Regions from separate parts of the Paenibacillus sp. CECT 9249 genome, predicted to be linked through region 2. Evidence: riboswitches for the same ligand, from Rfam matches in the RefSeq annotation. Region 2 holds a riboswitch; the other holds the start of a gene.
What was found. A riboswitch is a leader RNA that binds a small molecule or an ion and turns the genes downstream of it on or off. The one in region 2 is predicted to bind cobalamin.
Positions count from the first base shown of each region.

Region 1: it holds a riboswitch for cobalamin, as region 2 does, so the genes downstream of both, LQ229_RS19945 (ABC transporter substrate-binding protein) here and metE (5-methyltetrahydropteroyltriglutamate--homocysteine S-methyltransferase) in region 2, are expected to answer to the same signal.

Region 1 covers NZ_CAKKLI010000035.1:38,294-49,760, forward strand. The annotation lists gene LQ229_RS19905 (LacI family DNA-binding transcriptional regulator) at 1-86, opposite strand, end outside; gene LQ229_RS19910 (hypothetical protein) at 322-552, opposite strand; gene LQ229_RS27165 (hypothetical protein) at 564-692, shown strand; gene LQ229_RS19915 (cobyric acid synthase) at 958-2,523, opposite strand; gene cobS (adenosylcobinamide-GDP ribazoletransferase) at 2,557-3,378, opposite strand; gene cobU (bifunctional adenosylcobinamide kinase/adenosylcobinamide-phosphate guanylyltransferase) at 3,375-3,980, opposite strand; gene cobT (nicotinate-nucleotide--dimethylbenzimidazole phosphoribosyltransferase) at 3,994-5,061, opposite strand; gene LQ229_RS19935 (ABC transporter ATP-binding protein) at 5,039-5,869, opposite strand; gene LQ229_RS19940 (iron ABC transporter permease) at 5,876-6,913, opposite strand; gene LQ229_RS19945 (ABC transporter substrate-binding protein) at 6,914-7,942, opposite strand; cobalamin riboswitch at 8,118-8,319, opposite strand; gene cbiB (adenosylcobinamide-phosphate synthase CbiB) at 8,417-9,382, opposite strand; gene LQ229_RS19955 (adenosylcobinamide amidohydrolase) at 9,383-10,132, opposite strand; gene cobD (threonine-phosphate decarboxylase CobD) at 10,129-11,229, opposite strand.
Region 2 covers NZ_CAKKLI010000002.1:311,849-323,315, forward strand. The annotation lists gene LQ229_RS03295 (glycosyltransferase) at 1-49, opposite strand, end outside; gene LQ229_RS03300 (TetR/AcrR family transcriptional regulator) at 427-1,323, shown strand; gene LQ229_RS03305 (ammonium transporter) at 1,540-2,913, shown strand; gene LQ229_RS03310 (DUF294 nucleotidyltransferase-like domain-containing protein) at 2,927-4,018, shown strand; gene LQ229_RS03315 (exonuclease domain-containing protein) at 4,015-4,752, shown strand; gene LQ229_RS03320 (hypothetical protein) at 4,799-4,978, opposite strand; gene metE (5-methyltetrahydropteroyltriglutamate--homocysteine S-methyltransferase) at 5,015-7,321, opposite strand; cobalamin riboswitch at 7,455-7,644, opposite strand; gene LQ229_RS03330 (acryloyl-CoA reductase) at 8,127-9,116, shown strand; gene LQ229_RS03335 (DMT family transporter) at 9,870-10,787, opposite strand; gene LQ229_RS03340 (DUF3298 and DUF4163 domain-containing protein) at 11,068-11,467, shown strand, end outside.

The DNA of each region.
Region 1 (11,467 bases), on a different contig from region 2:
TCCACGCCTTCCGCTGCGTTAACGCCGCAATCGCCGACATCGCTCGTTCGGGGATTGAACTTCTTCGCAGTTAAGCGTTTAACCATATAATAAGTTAGATCGACCTATTTTTCAACCTTTTCCCCAAAAATTAATCGCATACATTTGTGAATTTAAGTTAACTGTTTAACCAAATATCCGGTTTTGAAAGGGCTTCCAACACTGCAAACGGCAGGGTTCGAAATGAATTGTGTGGAAATCTCGAAGAAAGTTGGCGGGGGATTTTACCAATCGTTGCATTAACTTTTGTTGCAATATTGAAACAGTTGGGTGGATACCGTGCTATTCCTTCATATTGCTTCTACCGCCCCGGCGCCCAAGTTCGCGGACACAGGAGACGCTAATTGTGACAAACGACCCGATTTCGGCCAGTTTGCGGACAGACGATCCTTTATTCGCGGCAAAAGCGTAAAAATAAGCCCTGCGACGAACGGATAACGGAACCAATGTCCGCCGAAACAGCGAATAAGCGGTTTTGACGCAAAATAACGGTCGTACGGTCCGGATAGCCATTTCTCGATGCAATGCCAGTGCGATTTTATCGCGATTTCGAGGTGAAAATCGTGCAAATTGGTGTCAATTTCATAAGACCGCTGGCGGCTGACGACCCGTCGGGCGCGGTAACGAAACTGGAACACGTTAATAGCCTGTAAATCACCTTGTTGCTCGTGTAACGAAACGGGAACACGCTAATGAGGGGAAATCGGCGGTAAAACCGCCGATTTCCAATGAATAACGATACGTACTTTCGTATAAATTTGGAACGTCTTCATTTTGAGCCCAATAAGGATCGTTAGTTTCGGTAGCGCCAAACCGGGAGCGTAAGTCCGCGCGGATCGCCTTTGAATTCGCGGGAGATATCCCCTTTTATATGCGCTTTCGCAGTTTATTCGATTCATTCATGGCAGGATGCGTTCACTATGCTTTGCGTATACCGATAATTTCATTTATTTTTTCCATATCGAGATGCTGGCGCACGGCTTCCGCGATCCGGTCGAAAGCAAGCTGCTGCCGGTCGCGGTAGACGAACGGTTGCCCGGCAAGCACAAGCCCTTTCTCTTCGCGTGCATGATTCAACCATGTATGGCGAAAACGGTCGTTATGAAAAATACCATGCAAATACGTGCCCCAAATCCGGCCGTCTTCCGAAACGGCGCCCTCCTGCGCCGGCGGATTCCCGGAACGGTCGATCAGCGCCATAAGCCGATGCATTCGCTCGTGTGCCGGAGCCGTCTGCCCCATATGAATTTCATAGCCGGCCACTTCGATTCCGTTCATGCGTGCCCAAGCCGGATGACTGCAGGCGATTTCTCCGCTTGCCCGTTCCGTTCTTTTCTCCGGATAAAAAACCGTTTCGAGGGGCAAATAACCCAAACCTGCAACGTCTGCCGTTTCATCCGGATTTCCCGACTCGACGCCATGGGGATCGCGCAGCTTCCGTCCCAGCATTTGATAACCGCCGCAAATGCCGGCAAGCCGGCATCCCGCGGCGACGCGGGCGGCAATCGCATCGTCAAGGCCGGCCGAGCGCAAATATTCGAGGTCGCCGAGCGTATTTTTCGTGCCGGGCAAAATGACGATGTCCGGCTCTCCCAATTCGGCCGCGGTTTGTACGTACCGCAGGCGCACATCCGGTTCCGCCGCAAACGGATCGAAGTCGGTAAAATTGGAAATGCGCGGATACCGGATCACCGCAATGTCCAGCGCAGCGTCCTTACGGTTCGCATCCGCCGGATCTTGCCGCCGCACGAGCGCCATCGAGTCTTCCGCCTCGATATCGAGCTGCGGCAGAAAAGGCAGCACACCGAGAACGGGGATGCCCGTCCTTTGTTCCAGCCAGTCCAGCCCCGGCTGCAGCAGCGTCTTGTCCCCGCGGAATTTATTGATAATAAATCCTTTCACGCGAGCGCGCTCCTCCGGTTCCAACAGCTCGAGCGTGCCGACGATCGAGGCGAACACGCCCCCGCGATCGATATCCGCCACGAGCAGGACCGGCGCATCGGCCCAGGCGGCGAGCCGCATGTTCACGATATCCCTGTCCTTCAGATTGATCTCGGCCGGACTGCCCGCGCCCTCAATCACGATGACATCATGCCGCGCGCGGAGCCGTTCCAGCGCATCGACGACAATTTGCTTCGCAAACGGCAAAAAGTCGCGCCGGTAATCTTGCGCGCTCAACTGCGCATATGGTTTCCCGTGCACGACGATTTGCGCGTTCATCTCTTTCATCGGCTTGATCAGAATCGGATTCATATCCGTCGTCGCAGGTATTTCGCAAGCTTCCGCCTGCACGCCTTGCGCGCGCCCAATTTCTTTGCCGTCCAATGTGACGTAAGAATTGAGCGCCATGTTTTGCGATTTGTACGGGGCGACTTCCCAGCCGTCCTGTTTCAGCACGCGGCATAATGCCGTCGTCACTACGCTTTTGCCGACATCGGAAGCCGTGCCCTGCAGCATAATCGTCCTTGCTCTTCCCGTTTGCATCATCGCGATCCATATACCTCCCGTTCATCCGGCTCAAAGCGCAAATTGATGGCCGATAACGGCCAACGCGACCAACAGCGCCGTTTCCAGCCATTCGTTTAGCGCGCCGTACGTATCCCCCGTCAGACCGCCCAGCTTGCGGGCGATATAAGACGCGGCCAACCAGCCGAGCAGCAGCGCGCCGGCGCCCATGAGAAGCGGCATGGCGGGTTCGATCGGGCGGATCGGCTCGCCGGAGCCGCCGGAACCCGCCCATAAACCTAATGCCGCAATAACGATCGATACGGCCGCAGCCGTCGCGGTCGCCGCAGCCGCATGCCGGGCGCCCGCTTGCTTGAAATAGCTGCCGAGGCCCGAATCTTGGCGCGCATACGGCCAACGGACGATCGCAACGACCATAAACCACCGGCTCCAAACGAACGGCAGCGCCACATACCATAGCCAATGACCCTGTTCCAGCAGCGTATATATCGCCACGCCTTTGATCATGAGCGTCAATACGCACACGATTACGCCCATCGCGCCGACGCGGCTGTCTTTCATAATGTCCAGCATTTGCTCGCGCGGCCGCTGGCTTAACAAGCCGTCCGCCGTATCCATGAGCCCGTCCAAATGCAACGCGCCGGTCAACATGACCGCGAATGCGAGCGACAGCGCCGCGGCGAGCGCGGGCGGAACGGCGAAACCTGCCGCGAACCCGGCTGCGTACAACAGCCCGCCCAGCGCCGCGCCGACGAGCGGATAGAACGCGACGCTGCGTACAAACACTTCTTTCGTATAATTCACACGCACCGGGAACGGAATCCGGCTCAAAAATTGAAACGCCGCCGCTAACGCCTCCCATTGCCGTTTCATAATCGATACGCCCTGCCCTTAAGCTCGATCGGAATGCCGGCCGTCACCAGGAAAACTTGATCGCACAGAGCGGCAAGCTTCTGGTTCATCGAACCCGCCAAATCGCGGTATACGCGGCCTAGCGGGTACTCCGGCACGATTCCGTCGCCCACTTCGTTCGTTACGAAGACGAGCGGTCCCGCGTACGCCGCCGCCGCGGCAACGAGCGCGTCGATTTGATCGCCAACCGCGTCGGCCGCCGCGTTCCAATTCCCGTCCGAATCCGCGCGCAGCAGCCAATTCGAGAGCCATAGCGTCAAACAATCGACCAGCACAACGCGCGCTTCGGAACTTTCCGCCGCTGCCGCCGGCGGGATGCCCGCATCGATCCGCTTGGACCATTGCTCCAATAGGCCGGACACTCCATACGGTTCCTCAATCGTCTCCCATGCGTATTCTGCCCGCTCCCGCTGCAAACGGTGCAGCCGGACCCGTTCGCGCATTTCCTCATCGTAGATTTGCGAAGTCGCAACATACACGCCGGAAGGGGCCAGCGTCATGCATAACCGTTCGGCAAAACGGCTTTTGCCGCTGCGCGCCCCTCCCGTCACTAGAATTGGCATGCTCTACTCCCCCTTATTGCGATTCGCCGCCGGACGATACGCCGGCGCTTGCAAACGTCGCCATCTCGCGCATGATTTTCACGGCCGCGTCGATGAGCGTAAATGCAAGTACGGCTCCCGTCCCTTCCCCGAGCCGCATATCCAGTTGCAGCAGCGGCGTCAGCCCTAGCTCGTCCAACAACGCTTCGTGACCTTGCTCTTGGGACAGATGCGAGCCGATCATATAGCCGGCAGACAGCGGGGCCAGCCGCGCCGCGACCAATGCGGCCGCGGAGGAAATAAAACCGTCGATGACGACCGGGCAACGATGCTTTGCGGCGCCGAGAATGACGCCGACCAAGCCGGCGATTTCCAGGCCGCCTACCTTCGCCAGCACATCGAGCGCATCCGCGGCGTTCGGCCGGTTTACGGCAATGGCTTTGCTTACGACTTCGCGCTTATGCGCCATCTTCGCGTCGTCGATGCCGGTGCCGCGCCCGACGGTTCTATCCGGCGCCATGCCTGACAATACGGACAATATGGCGGCGCTGGCCGTCGTATTGCCGATGCCCATCTCGCCCGTCGCGAACATCCGGTATCCGTCGTTCACATATTGTTCGACGATATCCGCGCCGACCAGTATCGCTTGCAGCGCCTCCTCCCGGCTCATCGCCGGCCCTTTCGCCATATTCGCCGTCCCTTTGCGGACTTTGCGCGACACTAGCTGCGGATGCTCCAAATCGCCGTTCACGCCGATATCGACGCACACGACTTCCGCCCCCGCCTGCCGGGCGAGCACGTTTACCGCGGCTCCGCCCGCCATAAAGTTCATAACCATTTGCGGCGTAACCGCGGCGGGAAATGCGCTCACGCCTTCCTCGCATACGCCGTGATCCCCCGCCATCACGATGACGGCTTTTTTCCCAAACTCGGGTTTCGCTTCTCCGGTCATGCCGGCAAGCTGTGCGGCGATCGCCTCCAATTTGCCCAAGCTTCCCGGCGGTTTCGTCAACTGATCCAAATGGTTCCGCGCCTGCTCCTCCGCTTCGCCGTCCAACGGCTCGATGCCGGCGCACAGCTCAGTGAATCGATGTAACATCATCCCGACCTCCTCCAAATGTTCTCTCTTGTTGCCCGTCTTCGGGCTGCAGCAAAATTTGGGGCGCACGATTGAGCGGATGGGAGATCACGATCGGATCGACCCCGAATACTTGCCTAATTCGTTCTTTACGAATAATTTCATCCGGCGCGCCGTCGGCAAGAAGTTTCCCTTCATGCAGCAGAAGCAGCCTGTCGCAATATTGCGCCGCCAAATTGAGATCATGCAGCACGGCGATGACCGTCAACCCGCATTCCCGCTGCCATGAGCGAACATAGTCCATAAATTGGATTTGATAATGAATGTCCAAATACGTTGTCGGTTCGTCCAGCAGCAACACTTCGGGCTCTTGCGCCATCACTTTGCCGAGCGCCGCCCGCTGCCGCTGGCCCCCGCTTAACTCATCCAGCGTGCGGTGCACGATTCCGTCCAAATTCAATCGCTGCGTGATCGCGGACAATAACGGTTCCGCATCGCGCGAATCTTGGCCGAGCCAATTCTGAAACGGAAACCGGCCCATTTCCATCACTTCGCGCACCGTATACCCGATCGGCGGCAGCGCGTCCTGCTGCAGGACAGCAAGGATGCGGGACAGCTCCTTGCGGGAATAGGAGGCCACGTCTTTTCCCATCACTTCAATCGTGCCCGAGGTCGCCGCCTCCACCCCCGACAGCAAGTGCAGCAGCGTCGATTTGCCGCTGCCGTTCGGTCCGATAATGCCGAGCCACTCGCCGCGCGCCGCAGAAAAACAGATGTCGCGCAGCACCGTCGTCTCGCCGTACCGTTTCGCCACGTTTTCCACACGAATCACAACGCTTCAGCTCCTCCGCAATTTTTTGTTCCGATGCAGCAAATAAGCGAAGAACGGCGCCCCGACGAAGGCGGTTACGACGCCGAGCGGAATTTCCGTCGGCGCCAGCACCGATCTGGCCGCGGTATCCGCCCATACCATGAAGATGCCGCCGCCGACGGCGGACAACGGCACGATCAGCCGGTAGTCCGGACCGACAAGGAGCCTGACCATATGCGGGACGACCAGCCCGACAAAGCCGATGACTCCCGCTACCGATACCGCCGCCGCCGTCATGAGCGTAGCGGTCAGCAGCACGATCGTCTTCGTCCGCTCGACATGCAATCCAAGGTGGGCGGCCTGCCGCTCCCCTAGCGCCAAAATGTTCAGCGGCCTCATGTACCGGATCAGCACGATCCAGCCGATCAACAAATACGGAGTCAACACGGCGACATACGGCCAACCGCGCAGCGCCAAGCTGCCCATCGTCCAGAACAAAATATCGTTCACCGTCTGCTTGGACATCGCCACGAGAAAGGAAACGACCGCACCCAGAAACGCTTGCATTACAACGCCGGATAAAATTAACGTTTCGGTTGGAATTTTGCCTTCCCGCTGCGCCATACGCAGTACGATCCACAACGTGATCGAGCCGGTCGTAAAAGCGACGAGAGGAATCGTCCATTGCCCGGCAAACGAATACTGCATCCCGAAATAAATTAAGAAAGCCGCCCCGACCGAAGCGCCGGACGATACGCCGAGCGTAAAAGGATCGGCGAGCGGATTCCGCAGCACCCCTTGAAACGCCGCACCGGCCAGCGACAGCGATGCGCCGACCAGCATGCCGAGGACGATGCGCGGCAACCGGACCTTCACCATGATCTGTTCCGCGGAATCGGTCCACGTCTGCGGAATCGAATCCCCGACCCATGGAATCCGATGAAGCACAATCGCCGTAATATCCCGCACCGGCACTTGCACCGAACCGATCGCCATACAGACCACAATGGACAAAAGGAGGAGCAAACCTCCGGCTCCTCCCCACACTAGCAGTTTCGTTTTCATTTATTTCACCAAATCGGGATAGATGCCTTTCGCCATTTCAAGCAACCCTTCCGTTAGCCGCGGTCCCGGTCTGCTGAGCGTATTGTCGTCCAAACCGACGACGCGGTTTTCTTTGATCGCTGTTATTTTATCCCAGCCGCTGCGTCCGCGAATGATCTCTTCCAGCGGTTTCTTCGTATCGAAATCGACCAATTCCTTCGCGTACAGGATGACGTCCGGATCGGCCTGAATAATATTTTCCTCGCTAATTTTGCTCCAGCCTGTAATATCGGAAGCGACGTTCACGCCGCCGGAAATCGTGATGAGTTCGTCCATAAATTCGCCCTTACCGACGGTATAGCCCGGAGAAAACTCGACATACACCTTCTTCTTCTCCTCCGGCTTCAAGTCCTTCACCGCTTCGACGACCCGGTCGCGATCCGCCTTCATCCGGTCGGTCACTTGTTTCGCCTGTTCCTGCCGGTCCGTGATCTGCCCGTACAATTCGATATTGGCGATGACATCGTCCAACGTTTTCGGCTCGACTTTGAAAATGTTAATGCCGAGGCTGCGCAATTTTTCCACCGTATCGGCTTTCATCGAGATCCCGGTAAACACGATATCCGCTTGCGCGGCGATCAGCGACTCTTCGTTCGGTTTCGTAATGCCGCCCATTTTCGGTTTGGACAGCGCCGCCTCCGGGTAGTCGTCGTAATCGGAGACGCCGACGATTTGCTCGTCAAGCCCTAATGCGAATAACGACTCCGTTTCGGCAGGCGATACGGAAACGATTTTTTCCGGCGCCTTGTCGAAAGTAAATTCATGCCCGGTCGCATCCTTGACCGTCAGCGGATATTGCGTTTTTAAATCCGCCTGGCCGGACTCCGTCTTGCCGTCCGTCTGTTCTTGCCCTTGGGCCTGTCCTTGTTCGAGCCCGGCATTCGTTTCATCCGCCGCCGCTTGCGGACCGTTCGAACCGCATGCGCTAAGCGCGAATGCGAGCGTGAACGCCAGCATCCAGGCTGCGATTCGTTTGAAGCTGTTTGTCATTTCGTTCCTCTCCTCCACCTAGTAACGATTCCGAAGAATGCTTGACGCGAATACCCATTACGGACATACCGACGGCATCAACAAGAAAACCCCGATCCTGGGATCGAGGTACGTCGAATTCGAAAGCAACATTAGCGTGATGCTCCAAATTAGCGCAATCCTTTCCTCGAAGGATTTGTAAGTCGCACCCATAGGCAGGTCTCCTGACTTGCGGGTTACGATTTTCTCGCCTTCCCATCCGAATAAGGACAGTGGCCGTTGTGAGAAAATCCCCGGTTTACAGTGGCGGGACCGTGCCGGATTTGCACCGGCTTCCCTTTTAACCTTGCAATCTCGCTCCGTACGAAACGGCAAGGACCCATCGGTATTGTATTCAATTCTATCTTTCAAGCGATTCGTCTCAGTGTTGATTATATGGGAAAACCCCCGGCTTTACAACCTGTTTGCAAAAATATCACACCTTGAGCCGCGCTTCTACCGAAGCAGGTCAAGGCCAAGCAACGCCGCCGCGCATACTAAGGCGAACAACGTCGCAACGTCCAGCATGAGCCGCGCCGCCTTGCGAATATGATCCGCCCGAAGCGGATGAACCGGATCGCCCATGTAGGCCCGAAACGAAGCGACGCCTTTGTACATGTTCAAGCCTCCGAGCCTTACCCCGAGCGCTCCCGCGACCGCCGACTCGGGCCATCCGCTGTTCGGGCTCGGATGAAGCTTCGCGTCGCGGCGGACGGTGCGCCAAGCGCGCGCGGCGTCGAGACGGCGCAAGAAGGCGGCCAGCGTAAGCAGTACCGCCGTGAGACGGGCCGGTATCCAGTTCGCGATATCGTCAAGCCGGGCCGAGGCCCAGCCCAGATGCAAATATTTATCGTTTTTATATCCGACCATCGAGTCGAGCGTATTGACGGCCCGATAGGCCATCGCCAGCGGCGCGCCCCCGATGGCGGCATAGAACAGCGGGGAGACGATCGCATCGACGATGTTCTCGGCGACCGTTTCCACGGTGCCCCGCACGATCTCCGGCTCGTCCAGCGTCCCCGTGTCGCGGCCCACGATCATGCCGAGCGAACGGCGCGCTTCGGGCAAGCGGCCGGAGGCCAAGTGCCGGTATACCTCCATCCCGGCGTCCTTGAGCCCTTTGGCGGCGATCGTCGTGGAGATGAGCCATGCCTCCGCTCCCCAGGCCAGCCAAGGATGAATGCGCGCCAACAAGGCGAGAACGAGCCAGACGATGGCGAACGAACCGCCCGCGAGCAGCAGCGGCAGCAGCATGCCTGCAAGCTTCAACTGCCGGCCGGTCCCGGCGAAACGGCGAATCGCCCTCTCGACCGCAACGATCGCTTTGCCCATCCATACGACAGGATGGGGAAGCCGCCTTGGATCGCCCACGATACGGTCGACGATGTAGGCTACTAGCATCAATATTGCCTGAGTCGCCATTTACGTCGATTCTCCTTGCGTTCGTACCGCTTCATAGACGGTTTCGTAGACGAGGCGCCCGAGCAAATTGCCGAGCGTCGTCGCGCTGCCCGCATAGCGGTGAACGCCGGCGAAGCGCTCGCTTTGGCTGGCGGCGATCGCTACCGTATCCGTCGTCGTGCCTGTCGCGATCTCCCCGGTATGCGCGTCGACGATGCCAAGATCCTGGAAGGCCGCGCTCTTCGCCTCCGTCGCCGTAATGAGCGCGCCGGCCATCGCCGCTTGCGTCAACCTGCCGTCAATGGCGACGATCGTATTGATCGTACCCGCTGCGTAAGCGCTGAATACCGGGCGTTCCTTGCCTGCGCGCGCCCCGTTGGATGTGCCGGCGGTCGTGCAGCAGACGATCGCCGCCTGATCGCCCTCCGCCTCGGCAATCGAGGCAAGGGCGATGTTGGCCGCCGTCAGCAGGCCGATCGTCCGCTCCGGCGCATATCCCCATGCGCCGATCAAGCCGTCGATATGAGCGACCGGATCGGCGCAGTCGAACGTCTTCGGCACGAAGGCGTTTATGATGCGGTCAGCTCGGCCGAATCCGCCGCCGTACGGCGCGCCGCTCAGCGTCTCCAGCCCGCATGGGGCGTTCATGACGATATGCCCCAAGCCGAGAGGCTCGCTCCCGTTTCGGCAATGCCGGAACTCGAGCCCGGGCCAGACGCGGGATAGGTACGCATCGTTCTCCTTGGACAAGTTGCGAAACGGTTGGCTCATTGTCTCATCCCTCCCGGCCATACTTCTTTCATCGCTTCGATCAAGCGTTCGTTCGCCTTCCGGTCTTTCACCGCAATGCGGATATCGGCAGCGGTCAATCCTTCGTACATCGAGCAATTGCGAATCAGCACGCCGATTCGTCCGAGCTCGGCTTGCATCCGCTCCGCCGTCCACGGCGCCGGCAGCCGCACAAGAATGAAATTGGCTTCGCTCGGCCAAGTTCGGCAGCCGAAATCCCGCTCCAGCGTTTCGATCAGAAACGCGCGCTCCTCCGCCGTGCGTTCCCTCGTCATCCGCTCATACGTTTCTCCTGCCGCCAGGCAACATTCGCCAGCCGCAAGCGCCAGCCGGTTCACGCTCCATGTGACCTGCTTGCGCTTCATACGCCCGATCGTTTCCGGATGCGCGGCGGCGAATCCGAGCCGCAGTCCGGGAATCGCGTAAAATTTGGTCAGCGACCGGATTACGATCAAATGAGGGTATTTCGGCAGTCTAGGAAGCATCGTCGCTTGCCGTTCCGGCGGAATGAAATCGATAAACGCTTCGTCCAGCACGATATAAGTGTCCGTTTCCTCCGCCCGTTCCAATACCGTCTCCAACGTTGACATATCGTATTGCAGCCCTGTCGGGTTGTTCGGCTGCCCGATAAAAACCAGATCCGTCCGTTCGAGCAAATTGCATAATTCGGCCGTACCGGCGCGAAATCCGTTCTCCTCGCCGCCTTGCGCCGCGACGACGTTCGCGCCGAATTGGCGTGCCAACTGCATATATTCCGAAAAGCACGGGGTGACGATGCCGACATTGCGCGGCGCAAGCCCGAGCACCGCCAGCGCCATGCACTCCGCCGCGCCGTTCCCGATGCAGATGGAGGAAGGCTCCAATTCTGTCCGCTGCGCGAGCAGTTTGCGCAACTCACGATGATCGGGATCCGGATAATGGATTACCGAATGCAATTCCTGCCGCAACCGTTCCATTAGACCCTCCGGCGGGCCGAGCGGATTAATGTTTGCGCTGAAATCGAGTATGCTGTCCGGCGCAACGCCGAATTCCGCCGCCGCCGTATCCAAGTCGCCCCCATGCCCGAATCGTTCGATCATTTATCATGTCTCCCCCATTTTTTATAATGGTACCATTATGTTCTCGATCGCCCGTTTCCGTCAACTCCCCGCCGCCGGGCCGCGCGCAGTCCGGCTATATCTCATTGCGGGCAAGCGAAAACCGCCGGGTCGATTCCCGGCGGCGAAAAGTCGCTGGTGCGCCGCAAGTGACATGCAATATCGGGACGCATGTTATTTGCACCCGACAGCAGTCGAGCGTCTGACAATTAGATGGAAA
Region 2 (11,467 bases):
CGCCCGCGGCTTGATTGTGCCCTTCTCCGTAACTCGCCGTTAAAATCATAATTTTACACTTTCCATATAGGTCAGTGTCCATAAATCAGTGACCCCCCCTTAGAATGAAACAAAGGAACGCGCTTAAAGCAGCAATATCCTTACAAAAATATTCTAAAACGGATGGTACTGCAATACAAGTTGTTACGGTAAAGAACGGCTGGTAATTTTATGCCTTTTACCGCTTCCGGGCGTTTGGCGGTTTATTGTTGCGATCGGTTATAGTGTGGGGAATCGGCAATACGGTTATTCACAAAGCGGAGCGCTTGGCTAAAATCCCCGTAAATCCGGCAAAAAATCTTTTCTTATAGGGCGGTTTGTTATATAATCTTTGTCAACCAATTCGGACAGTGTATCGACAAATCGTTGAAAGGCGGGTGAATGCGTTTGAGCGATAAAATAACGGATCAGAAAAAACAAATTTTGACGACGGCCGCGAAACTGTTTTCGACAAAAGGCTTTCATCTCACTTCCATGCAGGAAATCGCGGAAATAACCGGAATATCCAAGGGCAGCATGTATTTGCACTTCCGGTCGAAAGATGAGCTGCTTCTCAGCATCTTCAAGTTTTATTTTCAACAAATCAAAGAACGCATCCTTCTGATCGAACGGGACGCCCACATTAGCGCAAAAGATAAATTTATCGCGCAATTGGAAGCGATGCTTCATCAATTTATCGATTTCCACGACTTCTACGCGATGCAGGATCAAGACAAATCCCATATCGCCAACAAAGCGGTTCATGCTTACATGCGCGAAATCAAATTCGAGACGCTGGAATGGGCGGAGAAAACGTTGTGCGCCGTATACGGGGAAGAATTGAAACCGTACGCAACCGATTGCGCCCTCCTCTTAAACGGTTTGATGATGCCTTATCTGCGGCTTATCTATAAGGAACAAATCCCTCTCGATCTAACCAAGACAGCCCGGTTCATCGTGCGGCAAATGGATTACATCGTGGTCGGATTGCTGCGGGAGACGCCGGCTCCGCTTGTCTCGACCAACGTATGGAACGCTTATCAACAATATTTGCAAAAAACGGATAAACCCCATCCGCTCGTCATCGTCAAGTATATGAAAGACAATTTGGAAAGTTTGCCGCTTGAGCTGGAGCAATTTGAATTAGCGTATCAAACGCTGCATATTCTGGAACAAGAACTAATGGAGCTTAAACCGCGCAAAGCGATATTGCGGGGCATGCTCGGCAATTTAAAGGAATTGAAGCAGTTAGAGCCTCTCACGAACAAGTTGAACGATTCGATCTATGCGCATCATATGGAATGACGGCTGCATCGCATGTTGATGCGGCCGGTTTTTTTCCCCGCACTTCTCAGTCCCTCCCGCTCTCTTTTCATCTACTATAGAGGTTTGACCCCATCTTGTTACGTCATAATTTTGTCAAATTATCTAACATTTTAAGTGAAATTCGTTTTAATCACCTTTATAATCTCTCTAAATTATAAATTTAATGTTAGATTGTCTGACAGGGAGATGAAGAGAATGAAAAAACGATTTTTAGCAAAACATGCACTCGCCGTCGGAACGGCTCTCGGTTTCATCGGGTTGTTTCCAATTGGTTCGGGACGCGCGTCCGCGGCGGAAGAAACGAGCGTGCAAGCGGTCAGCATCGGGCTGGATGCCCTTTGGGTCATGATATCGGCGATTCTGGTCCTTTTTATGCAAGGGGGATTCATTCTTCTTGAATCGGGCTCGACGCGGATGAAGAACGCGGGCCATGTAGCAGGGAAAACGATTTTCACGGTTGGGCTTTGCAGCTTGATATACTGGGCCGTCGGTTACGGCTTGATCTTCGGAGAAAGCGGCAACCTCTTCATCGGTTGGGGAGACTTCTTCTTCAACTCGCAAGCGGCGGACGGACTTCCGCCAACCGTTTTCTTTACGTTCCAACTGGCCTTCGCGGCCATCTCCCTGTCGATCGCATGGGGCGGATTTGCCGAGCGGGCGAAGCTTTCCGTGTATCTCATCTTTACCGTATTGTTCACAGCTATCGTCTACCCGGTTATTGCGCATTGGATCTGGGGCGGGGGCTGGCTTGCGGAACACGGCAAACAAGATTTCGCCGGTTCGACAGTCGTCCATTTGACGGGAGCGATGGCCGCGCTCGCAGGCACGATTTTATTAAGGCCTCGTATCGGAAAATTCAACAAAGACGGTTCGCCCAATGAGATCAAAGGGCATAACCAAGTATATACGACTTTGGGCGTTCTCATTCTGTGGGTCGGCTGGTTCGGGTTTAATGCGGGAAGCACACTCTCCGTCGGCGACGGATTCTTCGGATTCGTGGCAATGAACACCCAGCTTGCAACCGGCGCCGGCGCCGTTGCCGCACTCGCCGTCAGTTGGATGTGGAACGGGAAAGCGGATATCCCCACACTGTTAAACGGTACTTTGGCCGGATTGGTCGCGATCACCGCGTCTTGCGCGTTTGTCGATCCTTGGGCGGCGATCGTGATCGGCCTTATCGCAGGCGCGATCGTCTTCTTCAGCGCCAAAATGTTCGAGAAATGGAGAATCGACGATCCGATCTTCGCTTTATCCGTCCACGGGATGGCAGGAATTTGGGGGACGCTGGCCAACGGTATTTTCGCAACGAGCGAATTGGCGGAAAAGGTCGGCGTCGGCAAAGGCGGCTTGATCGCGACGGGAAGCTTCGACCAACTATGGGTGCAAATATACGGCGTCATTGCCGCCGGCGGTTTTGCGTTTGCCGTTTCGTTCCTTATTTTATTCGCAATCAAGAACATATCCGGCCTTCGCGTTCATGAGGAACAAGAAATTGTCGGCCTCGATTTGAGCGAGCACGGCGAATACGGATACCCGGAACAGATGAAACATGCTCAGCAAAACATGTAGCAGGAGGGGTGTCATGCCATTGCCGCCGCTACAACTTCTTAACCCAATTATCGATGCGGCTCCCGATCTTGAGCAGCTTAGCCAGTTAAGAAAATCGCTAACGGCCATGCTTACGGTAAGCGTCAATCGCAACGGGCCGGAAGGTTATGCATTTCATGCGCAATGGAACGAAATTCAAGATCGTCTCATCAGCCGGGCGGTTCGGCTCGCCGAGACGGAGTTGGAGCTTCAAGGACGAATTGCTCCATGCGCTTATACGTTTGTTCTGTTCGGAAGCGGCGGACGCGGGGAACAATGCTATGCGAGCGATCAAGATAACGGCATCCTGTACGACGATCCGCAGCCGGGCCGGGAGGAGGAAGCCGCCGACTACTTCCGGAGGTTAGGGACGGAAATCCAGTTTGCATTGCAATCGATCGGTTACCCGCCATGCCCCGGCCATGTCGTCTGCGGCAATCGGGAATGGAGCTTACCGATATCGGAGTTGCTTCATAAATGGCAGGTTTGGTTCGCGAATCCCGCTTGGGAACATGTGCGCTACTTGTTGATTTGCGCGGATATGCGCCCGATAGCGGGACATACGGAATTGGCCGGCAAGGCAATGCGGCGTTTTCACGACACGCTGAAAGATCATAAGCCGGTTATCGCCGCCATGCTTCGCAATTCGATGCGGCACCAGCCGGTTCTCGGCCTGTTCGGCAATCTCGTCAAAGTTCCTTACGGCGAGAATGCGGGCGGAATCGAAATCAAATACGCCATTTATATTCCGTTTATTAACGGCATCCGCTTTCTAAGCATGATGCACGGAATGGCCGCCGCATCGACGATGGAACGAATCGGCCTATTGCATCAAGCCGGCGTATTCGCCGGGCATGAGGCCGAGAAGCTCCGGGAAATCTTCGCCGTTTGCCTGCATTTAAGAAACATGACGTCAAAGGCGCACACGCCGGAAGGCTGCTGGCAATCGAGCGGCATTATCGCCGCCGACCGTCTGTCCAAGGAAGTGCGGCATCACATCAGAACATGCGTGCATGAAGCGAAATGGCTGCAGCAGCGCGTTCTTGCCGAGTATAAAAGTCGGGAAAAAGGAGCCGGATCGACATGAGGACGTGGGGATCGGCCTCGGAAATATGGAAGCTGTACCGCAAAGGCGGGCTAACCCCGGCCTTCGCCTCGATCTTCGATCTGGAAAGCGCGCAGCAGATTGCATATATCCGGTCGCTTATGAAAGACCAGGCGCGGTACAATATGGATCATGTATCTCTTTCGGAACTGCAGGCCGTCGTTTTCGATCTGGAGACGACGGGCTTTGCGCCGCAGCAAGGCGACGAGATTATTTCGATCGGTGCAGTGGCGCTATACGGCGATAGGTGCGCCGAGAACGAGCTATTTTACAGTTTGGTGAATCCGAATCGAGTCATTCCTCCGCATGTCGAGCAATTGACATCGATAACGAACGAGTTGGCAAGTCAAGCGCCCGGCCTGATCGAAGCGCTCGGCAAATTTCTCGATTTCGTGCGAAACCGGGTGCTCATCGCGCACGGCAGCGGCCACGACAAACGTTTTATTAACGCCGCCCTATGGAAGACGTCCCGGGTCATGTCGCAGCATCGGGTGCTCGACACGATGATCGTTGCCTCCAAACTGTATCCCGAACGCCAAGGCTCGACGTTGGACGATTGGCTTCATTATTACGGATTGGACAACGCCGGGCGTCATCACTCTCTGCAAGATTCGCTCATGACGGCCAAGTTATGGCTCGCGTTGATGGACGATGTCCGCAGCCGTCAAGACGTGAAGACGCTAGGCGAACTGTACGCTTTTCTGGGACAAGAATAAAATGAAGGGACTCGCCTAAGCGGGTCCCTTCGCTTTACTCGCAGCTTTATTTTCCGTTCAACAATCGGTCGTATGCATGATGCCATCTTGCTTCGGTTTCTTCTTCCGTTAAAGCTAAATAGTCGAATAAGGTCATCAATCCGTCCCGCTTCATATTGCCCAGCACAAACGCCATCGATTTCTCGTCATGAACATGTTGCAAAAAATGAACGATTTCCGGTCTCATTGGTTGCCCCTCCCCGACATTCTCTTATATGGAATGTTAAGCGTATTGTTCCAGCCTGGATCTGATCTCGGCCGTAGCTTCGACCATCACTTTCAACGAAGCGACCGTTTCCTCGATCCCTCTCGTCTTCAATCCGCAATCGGGGTTAATCCAGAACAGGCCGGCAGGAAGAACCCGAAGCGCCCGCTCGATCATCCTCACCATCTCTTCCTTCGCCGGAACCCGCGGACTATGGATGTCGTATACCCCGAGACCGATTCCTTTGTCATAGACATTCGTCTCGAAGGAAGCGACCAATTCGCCGTGGCTGCGGGACGTTTCAATAGAGATGACATCGGCGTCGAGCGCTTTGATCGCGTCGATAATGTCGTGGAACTCGCAGTAGCACATATGCGTATGAATTTGCGTCGTATCCTTCACATTAGAGGTTGCGAGCCGGAACGACTCCACCGCCCAGGTCAAGTATTCGTCCCAATGCTCTTTCTTAAGCGGCAATCCTTCGCGCAGCGCCGGTTCGTCCACCTGGATCATCTCGATGCCCGCCTGTTCGAGCGCCTTGATTTCCTTGCCCAAGGCGAGCGCGATCTGATAAGCGACCTCGCGGTTCGATATATCGTCGCGGACGAAAGACCATTGCAATATCGTCACAGGTCCGGTCAGCATCCCTTTCACCGGCTTGTTCGTCAAGGATTGGGCGAACAGCGTTTCGCCTACCGTCATCGGCCGTACGAAGCGCACATCCCCGAATATAATAGGCGGCTTGACGCAGCGGGAACCGTAAGATTGGACCCATCCGTTCTGCGTAAAAGCGAATCCCGCAAGCTTCTCCCCGAAAAATTCGACCATATCCGTCCGCTCGAATTCCCCATGCACGAGAACGTCCAGGCCGATCTCCTCCTGCAGGCGAATCCACTCCCGAATTTGCTCTTTCATGAAAAGATCGTATTGCTCGGCGGACCATTCTCCCTTTCTCCACAATTGCCGCGCCCGGCGAATTTCCTTCGTCTGCGGGAAACTTCCGATCGTCGTCGTCGGCAATGGCGGAAGCTGCCATTTGTCCCGTTGAATCGCTTCGCGCTCGTGGAACGGCAAGTGCCGGCTGCTTGGCTGCTCGGCGAGCCGAGCGGTGAGGTCTTGGCGCTCCTTGCGCCAAGGCGATTGAGCCAAGCGATCGAGCGCAGCCCGGCTGCTCTGCAACGCGGCCGTTACGCTTTCGGCGCCTTCGTTGACGGCTTGCTTCAACACGGACAATTCGTCCAGCTTCTCGTCCGCAAAAGCCAACGCATCCCGCAACGTCTCATCCAACCGCTCCTCCTGCCGAACGCTGACCGGAACGTGCAGCAAGCTGCAAGAAGGTTGGACAATGAGCCTGCCATAAGGAACGATGGCGGCAATCGTCTGCAGCAACGCCAATTTGTCTTGCAGATCCGATCGCCATATATTTCTGCCGTTGATTACTCCGGCGCCGAGCACTTTATCCGCAGGGAAGCCGAATTCTTGCAAGGACTTCAGATTCTCCTCCCCGCCATGCACGAAATCGAGCCCGATGCCGCAAACCGGCAAACGGATCAACTCGCTGTACAAGTCAACCGCGTCGAAATACGTCTGCAGCATGACGTTCAAGCCTGGCGCTGCTTGCGCAAGCCGTTCGTACAGGCCGGCAACAAGCTTCATCTCCGCGCGGGATACCGAAGTCGCCAAAGAAGGCTCGTCGATCTGCACCCATTGCGCTCCCGCCTGCTCCAATTGCTGCAGCAACACGGCATATACGGGGATGAACCGGTTCAGAACGCTTTCGAAGTCGGATGCCGCATACCCTTTGGAAAGCTTCACAAACGTATAGGGACCGATCAAGACCGGCTTCCCTTCGATTTGCAGCTCACGCTTCGCCTCCAGATAAGCCTGAAGCGGGCGGTTCACCGTCAAGACCGGATCGTCTTCGCCGATTTCAGGCACAATGTAATGGTAGTTCGTATTGAACCATTTGGTCATTTCGCAAGCTGGCGCCTGTTTGCTGCCTCTAGCCATGGCGAAATAAGTCGCAAACGACACTTCTCCCCCTTCGTATTCAAACCGTTCGGGAACGAGTCCGAACATCGCGGCCGTATCGAGCATGTGGTCGTAAAGTGTAAAGTCTCCGACCGGAATCAGTTCGATCCCCTTCTCTTTCTGTTTGGCCAAATGCGCGAGCCGGATCGTCTTTAATTCTTGCGTCAGTTGATCTTCGTCGATTTGATTCGACCAAAACCGCTCCAGCGCCTTTTTCCATTCCCTGTTCGCCCCGATTCGCGGATAGCCGAGATTGCTGTTTCTTACGTTTTTTACCGATTCCGTCATGTTCATCTTTCCTCCGTCTCCTTGTTTTCCAATCCCAAATAAAAAAGGGTGTTTTTACCAATGGAAATGAACATAGGCAAAAACACCCCAGTTTGCGCAACTGACGTCGTTAACACCTCCCTATCTCCCGTAGGTACAAAACAGTGCTGTCAGAACAGGCAGGTCTCCTGGCTCCAGTCTCATCGTCATTGCTGCCTTCCCGGACGAATCCAGTGGCTTCCTGGCAATGACTCCTCTGTTACAGTGGCGGGACCGCGTCGGCATTGCACCGAACTTCCCTTTTAAGCCTTGAAATCGCGCTTCAAGGCACCTATCCCCACAATATATTGTTGTGTATGACGACTATATATCAATATATAGGATGTGTCAAGAGCAATTCGTATGCTTTAGGAGTGTTGCGGCGTTCTTGCCTTTCGGGGGACCTTCGCACCGCGCGCAGCTCCCGGCGCGCGGTGTTTGGCTGCATGTCGACGGTCGGTCGGCCACATGCGGCCTTCCGAATTGTAACGGATGCTGCGGACGTTATTTTATGTTTTTTAACGCATTTTCATTTCTAACGGAAGCCAGTGCGCTTATTCCACTAAAATCGGGCGAAAAAGAGGTCCGTGGCGCAAAATAAGGTCCATGAGTTCCGTTACATTTTGCAAGCCGCCCATTTCCATGAAATAAGGGCCGCTGGTTCCGTTAGCTTTTCACTGTGAATGAAATCATTTGGGAAACGGCAAGATTCGGTCTATAATAGCATTAAGTTGCAAACGAATCGGTCGGCGGGTTGATCCCGCCCTATCCCACTTGGAAAGGATGATAAATGATGAATCAATTTCGCGCGTTCGTCGTGCATCAAGCGGAGGACGGCTTACATGCGGCAGTCGCGGAGCGGTCGGTGAATGATTTGCCGCAAGGCGAAGTAACGATACGGGTTGCCTATTCGAGCGTCAACTACAAAGACGGGCTCGCCGCCAGCCCGCGAGGCAATGTCGCCAAGCATTATCCGCTCGTACCCGGCATCGATCTGGCCGGAACCGTGTTGCATTCGAGCGATCCGCGCTATGCTGCCGGGGACGAAGTGCTCGCAACCGGGTACGGCCTTGGCGTGTCGCATGACGGAGGTTTCAGCGAAGTGGCGCGGGTTCCCGCGGATTGGATCGTGCCCCTTCCGCAAGGGCTAAGCATGAAAGAAGCGATGGCGTACGGAACGGCCGGCTTTACCGCGGCGCTGTCCATTCAGCGGCTGGAGGAGAACGGCCTGACGCCCGACGGAGGTCCGGTATTAGTTACCGGCGCGACGGGAGGCGTCGGGAGCATGGCGGTGGCGATGCTCGCCAAATCGGGTTACGAGGTCGCCGCCAGCACGGGCAAGGCGTCCGAACATCAATATTTGCGCAAGCTGGGCGCGCAAGAAATTATAGACCGCAGCGATCTTGTCCCCGAGAAGATCCGCGCGTTGGACGCGCAGCGATGGGCCGGGGCGGTCGATCCGGTCGGGGGACGAGGCCTTGCTTATATACTCAGTACGGTTAAGTACGGCGGGTCGGTCGCCGTTAGCGGGCTAACGGGCGGAACCGAATGGAACGCAACCGTCTTTCCGTTTATTCTGCGCGGCGTGAATTTGCTCGGCATCGACTCCGTCTATTGTCCGATGGAGAAGCGGTTGAACCTATGGGAGCGCATGGCTGGCGAGTTGAAGCCGGATCATCTGCTGTCCGATATCGGCCGGGAAACGTCGTTGGACGAATTGCCGGCTATACTGAACGATATCTTGCAAGGGAAGGTCCGGGGCCGGACGATCGTCAAGCTGTAGCTGGGTTTTGTTGCACTTGCTCTTTACGGGTATAGGCAGCAGGTAGAACAATGGCGGGTTTCGCTAAAAAACGATGCCTCTTGCGGTGTTAACTCATTTTGAGGCGCTAGCGTTTCATCGAGACATTGCTATGCGAACCGTACGGCCCTTATTTGGCGTCAAAATTGCATATTCGCTGTTTAGGCGGACATTGGCTCCGTTATTCCTTCGCCGGAGGGCTTATTTTTACGCTTTTGCTGCAAATAAAGGATTGCATGTCAGCAAACTGTCCCAAATAGGGCTGTTTGTCACAATTAGCGTCTCCTGTGTCCGCGAAGTTGGGAGTGGAACGGTTGAATGATGGTGCTGGGCCGTAACTCTTGTTCCTATCGTTACCATGGGAGATTCAACGACCTGGCCCTTTCGTATGATTGATTTTTTTCCTTTTGTCGATATCCCCTTCGTTCAGAGAGCCGGTTCGCAAACATGTCTGAGCGGTCAAATCCTCCCCTCCGCTTGTCCCGGGCACGTCGACCTAGATGACGATTGTTTCTTTATCATCTTCATAACAAAAGGCAGCCTTCCGTTCTGAGCGAGGGGGATTTTGACAGAAGGTAAATCGTTCTGAGCGATAGGGATTTTGACAAAAGGTAAATCGCTCTGAGTGAAGGGGATTGCCACAGAGCAAGCCGTTTCTGAGTAAGGGGGATTTCCACAAAGGGCGAAAAAATAACGGATCGAAAAAACCTTCGAAATCCGTTATTTTTTGGCTCATCATCCCGCCTGAGTCATCTGCGGAGCGGACGGTTTCGGCCGCTTCGGCTTGCGTAAAGCATAATATTGCGGCAGTGCGATGCCCACGATAATGATCGCGATTCCGATCCAGCGCAGGGCGGTAACTTCCTCTCTCAATACGAGCGAAGCGGCAACGGCTGCCGCCGGAAGCTCTGCCGCGCCGAGAATCGTGCCTAGGCCTGAGCCGACTTTGGGCACACCGATCGCGAAGAAGATGACCGGGATAATAATGCCCAGCAGTGCGAGCGGAATGGCGTATTTCCATAAGCCGTTCGCGATCGCGCCGTTCGTTAGGAACGATGGCGAGAATACGATTATAATCATGACGATCGCTCCTGACACCATGAACAGGCTTTTGGACAAAACAGGCACATCCGTGCCGACTCTGCCGCTTGCAAAAATATAAAAGGCGAAGGAAACGGCGGCCAGCAAGCCGAATACGGTACCCTTGGCGGTTAACGTTCCGCCGCCCGGTTCGAGAATTCCGCTGGCGAATACGGTACCCGCCAGCAGCACGGCAACGGACAGCAGTTTCGTCATCCCCGGGAACTTGCGATCGGCGATCGCCTCCAGGATGATGCCGATCCACGTAAATTGAAACAGCAACACGACCGCGATCGATGCCGGAAGCTCTTCCACCGCCACGCCGTAAAATACCGATGTCGTGCTGAGGCTTAACCCTGTCGCCATTAACAGCAACGCTTGGCGCGCCTTCACTTTGCGCCGGGAAAACAGCAGAACGAGAATCAACAGCATCAATAAGCCGAAGAAAAATTGGCCTCCAAGCAATTCGTTCACGGTAAATCCGTCGGCGAATCCTACCTTCATTATCGTCGAGAGCGTTCCGTAACTGCAGGCGCCCAAGAAAACAAGCAATGAGTACTTCAACATTTTCATCTCTAAAGACCCCCTAACATATGAAAAACCCCTTGTCCGAAGACAAGGGGCGAATGAAACCAAAGCAATACGTTAATTCGGCTTTGTAAAGTTCCGCCACTCCTTCCCGTTAACGGGAATGGAGTTTGATGTACAACAACGATATCCATTTACACTTTCTTTATCATAGTATACAACGCGAAAAACTGTCAATCGCTAAAAATTCCCCACTTCGGTACAAGGCAACAACCGACATTCGTTTGAATAGGCTAAAGCAACAAAACCAGTGGGCGGTGATCCGATGAACGAAAATCAAACATTGCCGGCGACGATCGTCACATACCGGTTGAAAAGGCCAAAACTGGACGTTCTGTATCCGGCCGTCTCCGGCTTGCGCAATCCGGCCGCGCAACAAAAGATAAATGCGGAAATCGCGAGAACGGTGCATGAATTGAATCGGCAGCAAGGATATCCGCAAAATCCGTTGACCGAAATAACCGGCACGTATGAAATCAAGACGAATGAGCGAGGCGTTCTAAGCTTATCCCTGTATAACTATGCCTATTCCGGAGGAGCTCACGGAAACACGATTAATCGGTCCCTGACCTTCGACACGAATACAGGTCGGCTCTATCGCTTGCAGGATTTATTTAAACCGGGAGCCGATTACGTCAAGATTCTCTCCGACATCGTGGCCGTGC